One region of the Pseudovibrio sp. WM33 genome, then DNA from elsewhere that is predicted to be linked to it. Evidence: predicted binding sites of a transcription regulator. Region 1 holds the regulator's gene; the other holds the start of a gene.
What was found. Region 1 encodes LexA, which represses DNA repair genes until DNA is damaged. Its sites were predicted from a motif close to TGTTCNNNNTGTGTTCNG; they were not measured.

Region 1 (3,424 bases):
CAAAAGTATCCGGCCAGACTGGCATCGAAATGGAAGCACTTACAGCCGCCTCCGTTGCCTGCCTGACAATTTACGACATGGCAAAAGCCGTTGACCGTTCTATGGAGATCGGTGAAATCCGGTTGCTGGAGAAGAAGGGCGGCAAGTCCGGTCACTATCTGGCTGAGGAGGATAACTCCCGATGAGCTTGATCAGTATTGAAGAAGCGCTGGACCGCCTCCTGAAAGATGTGAATCCGACCGGTACCGAGCAGCTTCCACTACTTGAAACCGGAGAACGCATTCTGGCAGAAGATGTTGCTGCAACGAGAACGCAGCCTCCATTTTCGGCCTCAGCAATGGATGGGTATGCTGTCAAAGCTGCTGATACGGTCGATCCAGAGACTGCTTTGAAGGTCATTGGAGAAGTTGCTGCCGGGCATAACTTCGATGGCACGCTGCAAGCCGGAGAAGCTCTGCGCATCTTTACAGGTGCGCCTGTTCCAGCAGGCGTCGACGCGATTTTAATGCAGGAAAACGCTCGCCGTGACGGGGATAACCTGTTTTGCGAGGAAGCCGTTTCTGTTGGTAAGTTCATCCGCCCAGCAGGCCTCGACTTCAAAGAAGGTCAAACCCTCCTGAAGGCAGGCGCGCCACTCGGCTTCCGTGAGTTATCGCTTGCAGGCGCCATGAACCACGCAGCCTTGCCAGTACGCAAAAAACCGGTTGTTGCGATCCTCGCAAATGGTGATGAACTCGTAGAGCCAGGCCAGGTACCAGGTCCGAATCAAATCATCGCGTCCAATCAGGTCGGCATCGCAGAATTCGTCAGAAACTGCGGTGGAACGCCAATGATGCTGGGCATTGCACCAGACCAACCTGAGGAAATCGCGGCACGCGTGAAGCAGGCCATTGAAGCGAAAGCCGATGTACTGGTGACACTCGGCGGTGCCTCTGTGGGCGACCACGATCTCATTCAGGACGTGCTGGGCGCTGAAGGCATGGAGCTAGGCTTCTGGCGCATCGCCATGCGCCCGGGCAAGCCCCTCATGGCCGGTGCCCTTGGCCCGATGAAAGTCCTCGGCCTTCCTGGCAATCCAGTCTCCAGCCTTGTATGCGCACTCCTCTTCCTCGGCCCGCTTCTGGACAAGATGTTAGGCCGCACGGTCTCTGTGACAAATCAAGGCGTTACCAAAGCAACTCTGGCAGATGATTTGCCTACAAATGATATGCGCCAGGACTACCTGCGCGCCAGTCTGGACACAGACGAACACGGAGATCTGATAGCAACACCGTTTGGCAAACAGGACTCTTCCATGCTTGCCTTGCTGACAAAAGCAGATGCCCTGATCATTCGTCCACCACACGCACCAGCTGCAAAGGCAGGTGAAAAAGTGGACCTGCTCAAGCTACGCTAAATCCAGACATCAGAAGTGGGCAACCCCTGCCCACTCACCCACCAGAAACCAAATCCCCCAGTTCTAGCAGGGCTTAACCTCAACAAACCCATTGCAGAACACAATGAGAACAGGTAGAGTACGTTCGTGTTTTGTCCTTCCAATCGCAGAAGTTGAAGTCTTTCAGCTTCTTGGAATTACAAAACTGCGATTGGTCAGGAATGACCGCTCACTTTCAATCAGCGCCTTAGGAGCGAACGGGGATAAAAGATGCTTACACAGAAGCAACACGAGCTTTTGATGTTCATCCATCAACGCTTGAAGGAAGCCGGTGTTCCGCCCTCCTTCGATGAGATGAAGGACGCGCTGGACCTCCGTTCCAAATCCGGCATTCACCGGCTGATCACAGCTCTGGAAGAGCGCGGCTTCATTCGCCGCTTGCCGAACAGAGCTCGTGCACTTGAAATCCTCAAACTGCCAGACTCCATTTCTCCGGGCCTGAAGCCTGCCGCTAAGGAAAAAGGCTTTGCACCTGAGGTGATTGAGGGCTCCCTGAGCAAGAAAGTAGCAACGCCGCCACCTCCACGCACCACATCACCAGACGAAGTGCCAACGCTGGAAATCCCGGTCATGGGCCGCATTGCTGCAGGCGTACCAATCGAAGCAATCCAGACACAAAGCCATACCATCGCAATGCCTGCTGATCTGATGGGTCGCGGTGAGCATTATGCGCTGGAAGTCAAAGGCGACTCCATGATCGATGCCGGTATCTTCGATGGGGATACCGTGTTGATCAAACGTGGTGACACGGCTGATAACGGCGAAATCGTTGTGGCGCTGATTGATGAAGAAGAAGCAACCTTGAAGCGCCTGCGCAAAAAAGGCGCCTCAGTCGCGTTGGAAGCGGCCAACCCCGCCTACGAAACTCGCATCTTCGGCCCGGGCCGCGTCCACGTTCAAGGCAAGATGATTGCGCTCTTCCGCCGCTATTAAATCATTGGTTGCCTGAGGCAATTTTGGATTCCAAGGTCTGCGCTGAGCATCATATGCCCAGCGCACTTTTTTTATTCTTTCCCCGCCCTTAGCGCCAGCTGAGAGCCAGATGTAAGCTGAACCTCGTTCTCCGAAAATCTTCTGGTCGATAACCAGCTCAGCCCGGCAAGCCGGAGGCGCCTGAACCTGTGTGATGACGATGGTGGCAAGATGGCAGTCAGCCTCCAAAACATCAACTGCTTTGGACTGCGCCAGCAGGATAGGTTCTGAACTTACCCTCTCTCCCTCCGCAGGCTGCTGAGGGAATATCTCAATCACACAGCCGCGCTCATCACAGGACCGATCTGAAGCCCTCACCTTGTGCTGCTTGAACGAACCCGCTGAACCCCCACCAGCGCGCAACAGGCTGTCAGCAGCAAACGACATACGCGAGGACGTCAGTCGAAACGCACCATCCTGCCCATAATAAGCAATGTGCTTGCCCGCATCTGCAATCATCAGATCAGGCGCCTTGCCACCGGCAAACATCAGGACACTCACCGTAAATGCCGGAAGTGAAAGCCATTTCAGGCGCAGCGGCGTCACACACAGCACGACAATCGCTAGGATCACGAGCAGATACCCTGGAGCACTGGCAACCCCGAGACTGGTCAGCCCCTCACTGAGTGAGCTCACCCAGTAGGCAGCTTTCAGCACCAGCGCCAACCCAGCCTCCATCCCTTGCAGAAAGAACGCATCCGCACCAAACGGGATCGCCAACAGACTCAATAACCCAAGGGGCATAACCACAAAAGTCACCAATGGCATAGCAAGAATATTCCCCAGAACTCCATAAGGCGCAACCTGCTCAAAATGCATCGCCGCAACTGGCCCCGTGGCAGCACCTGCAATCAACGAGGTCAACGCACAAGCTAGAATCCACTTTAAGATTACACGACTAACCTTCTGAAACCATGAGGTATTCCGTCTGCGCGAACTGTCTCGATCACCGAGCAACCAATCCTTCCCAAGCATATAGGCTGAGAGCAAGGCGAGCACTGCAATGAAGGACATCTG
Region 2 (3,424 bases), on a different contig from region 1:
ATTCCAGAGACCCGCAATCGGGGTCTACAATCGCCAAACAGAGGTCAATAACAAAACTTGAATATTGAACTCATGTTTTAAATCGCAGAAATAACATGAGTGGTCAAGTCATATTTTAAAAGAAAATCAGAAGGGAGTGGATTAGTTGCTTGAAGCAATCACGTGGCCACGCTTAACCAGCCATGCATCTGCCCATTCAGCAGACTTGCGGCGCTCTTTTTCAGAGGCCAGGGAAAATGCCTTCTCGTGGAGAGAGACAATCCAGGCTTCATTATCGCCGCCAACCACTTGCCGGCGCGCCAAGGTCATCCATTTCAGGCCGGTCATGCGTGCGGTTGTCAGTTCTTCTGTGAAGTACAGTAATTCACCAAACTTGGCCTGGGCTCCGACGTGGCCTTTTACAGCGGCAAGTTTCAGCCAACGAGCAGCAAGACGGCGGTCATGATCTGGCAGCTTATCGTTGAGATACATAATGCCGAGATTGTACTGCGCATCCGCATCGCCAAAGTAGGAGGCAGCGTAGGTGAACACCTCACGTGCTTTGTGCGTGTTCTGTTTAACCGGGCTATCGCCAATACCTGTCAGGAAGTAGCGACCCAGTTCGACAAGTGCGCTTGCGACAAATGGGGCTGAGCGTGCTTTGGGGCCATCGGAAGAGTATTCGCGCACGACCTGGGAAAAATACTGGAACGCCTGAAGATCATCTTCTGGCACGCCGTCTCCTTGCGCGTACATTCTGCCGAGCTTCCAGGCTGCCATAGCCTGTCCGTTTTCAGCAGCATAGCGAAGTGGAGAGAGCGCCTTGTCTTTTTCACCGGAGTAGTAAGCGCGGGCCCCTTCCCTCAAGGCTTGCTGAGGTGTGACATTTGCCATCTGATTGACGGCAGCCATTGCACTTGCGCTTTTGTTGGTATCCAGAGCATGTGCACTGTTGAGTGCGAGAAGGATAAGAACCGAGGCGCAGCTCAAGCTTGTTACAAGACGCGTCAACGCATTGTGGTGCGTTCCCATTTCATCTTTAAACAGAGCTTTTATCAAAGTGCCTCACTTGACCACTGCCTACTTGTCAGTGGTTCTGACTTCTTATCTTTTCATACCGTCGTTGCGTGATCAGGCTATGAAAGGAAAAAATGTCAATTTTGTTTCCAAAGGTGACATACCTTCAAATTGTCACAAATGATCTTACAAATGCCTAGCTTTCTATCTGATTGACAAAAATCCTACACAGTTCGACCATCTCTCAAACATGGACAAGGCAAACTATCCAATTTGCCATTCATGAACCAGTGTCAGTTTCCACCATTCGGGTCAGCGCAAAATGCTGTTGCATGCTCGCAACAATCTGCAGCAGATGACGTAACTGCCGTGTGTATGTCCGGTGTAAAGTTTTGGTCACAGGCCTTGGGCAATCACAAATGCCATTTGTATTTTCGCCGCGAATGGCGCATATGGCATCAGATGCCCGCTTTTGGTGGGGTTCGGCACATTCAGGTAAGCGAAAAGGCGTATGTCTGGCGCTTACCCACAAGGAACAAGAGTAGAACTCCGGCAGATCTTTGCCCTTTTCTCTCAGTCCTGCAAGACTGCCGTTTGATTCGAGACTATTTAAGCGCAAGACCAAAGAGGTACGATGAGCACGCCTGATGATCTGTTTGCAGATGTTACCAAAAGCATGGATGAGCTGACATCCTCTTCTGGCAGCACTGAGAAGAAACAAGCACCAGCCGCAAGCGCACCGACCTCACCTGCAAAGCCATCATCCGCAGGCAGGGCCGCTTCTGTCGGCGCTGAGGGTGATTACACCGCAGCTGACATTGAAGTGCTTGAAGGCCTGGAGCCTGTGCGTCGCCGCCCGGGAATGTATATTGGCGGCACGGATGAAAAGGCGCTGCACCACCTGTTCGCTGAAGTGATTGACAACTCCATGGATGAGGCCGTTGCAGGCCACGCCAGCTGGATTGATGTCTCCCTGGGCGATGATGGCTATCTGACCATTACTGATAATGGCCGCGGTATCCCGATTGATCCGCATCCTAAATATAAAGACAAGTCCGCGCTGGAAGTCATTATGACGACCCTGCATGCCGGCGGTAAGTTTGACAGTAAAGTCTATGAGACCTCTGGTGGTCTTCATGGTGTGGGGATTTCCGTTGTCAACGCGCTCTCCGAAGAGCTGGTTGTTGAGGTTGCGCGTAACCGCAAGCTGTATCGCCAGACATTCCGTCGTGGCCTTGCTGATGGCGGCCTTGAGCTGGTTGGGGATGTTCACAACCGCCGTGGCACCATGGTGCGGTTTAAGCCGGATGCGGAAATATTCGGCAAGACACTCAAGTTCAAACCCGCCCGTTTGATGAAGATGGCGCGTTCCAAGGCTTACCTGTTTGGCGGTGTGGAGATTCGTTGGCGCTGTGCCAAGGCTCTTGCCGATGAAGCCAATGGAGTGCCTGAGACTGCGACTTTCCATTTCCCTGGCGGCCTGAAGGATTATCTGGAAGAGGCTCTTGGTAAAGAGCGCCGCGTTACTGACGAAGTTTTTGCAGGTCGCACACAGGCGACGGGTAAGCACGGCTCAGTTGAATGGGCTGTTGCCTGGTTTGCTGGCGACGGGTTTGTCAACTCTTACTGTAACACTGTGCCAACGCCAGAAGGTGGGACGCATGAGACGGGCCTGCGCTATGCCCTGCTCCGCGGCCTGAAGGCCTATGGCGAGCTGATTGGCAACAAGAAGGCTTCCATTATTACGGGTGACGACGTTTTAACGTCAGCAGCTGGTATGCTTTCCGTGTTCGTGCGCGAGCCTGAGTTTGTTGGTCAGACAAAAGACAAGCTGGCCACGAATGAGGCAACCCGTATTGCTGAAAACGCCGTCCGCGATGCGTTTGACCACTGGCTGACCGCTTCTCCTAATCAGGCAAACAAACTGCTTGAGTGGGTGGTTGATCGTGCTGAAGAACGTTTGAAGCGTCGCCAGGAGAAGGATGTCGCACGTAAGACTGCGGTTCGTCGCCTTCGCCTGCCCGGTAAGCTCGCGGATTGCTCAACAAGCAAATCTGATGGCACTGAACTGTTTATCGTGGAGGGTGATTCCGCGGGGGGCTCAGCGAAACAAGCTCGTAATCGTGCAACACAGGCCGTTTTACCACTGCGCGGCAAGATCCTGAACGTTGCGAACGCTGGCCGGGACAAGCTGGTCGCAAACCAGCTGCTGTCTGATCTTATTCAGGCACTTGGGTGTGGAACACGCTCTCATTATGATGATAAAGATCTGCGTTATGAGCGCATTGTTATCATGACCGATGCGGACGTTGATGGGGCCCATATTGCAGCCCTTCTCATCACATTCTTCTATAAAGAGATGCCGGATCTGGTCAATAACGGCCATCTCTACCTTGCTGTTCCTCCGCTGTACCGGATCAGTCAGGGT

Region 2: the regulator LexA is predicted to act here: its motif matches at 1,528-1,545, upstream of parE (DNA topoisomerase IV subunit B).

What each region holds. Positions count from the first base shown of each region.
Region 1 covers NZ_LMCK01000022.1:24,855-28,278, reverse strand. The annotation lists gene moaC (cyclic pyranopterin monophosphate synthase MoaC) at 1-185, shown strand, start outside; gene PsWM33_RS05960 (molybdopterin molybdotransferase MoeA) at 182-1,396, shown strand; gene lexA (transcriptional repressor LexA) at 1,646-2,368, shown strand; gene PsWM33_RS05945 (ComEC/Rec2 family competence protein) at 2,264-3,424, opposite strand, start outside.
Region 2 covers NZ_LMCK01000016.1:77,250-80,673, reverse strand. The annotation lists gene PsWM33_RS04255 (tetratricopeptide repeat protein) at 142-1,038, opposite strand; gene parE (DNA topoisomerase IV subunit B) at 1,631-3,424, shown strand, end outside.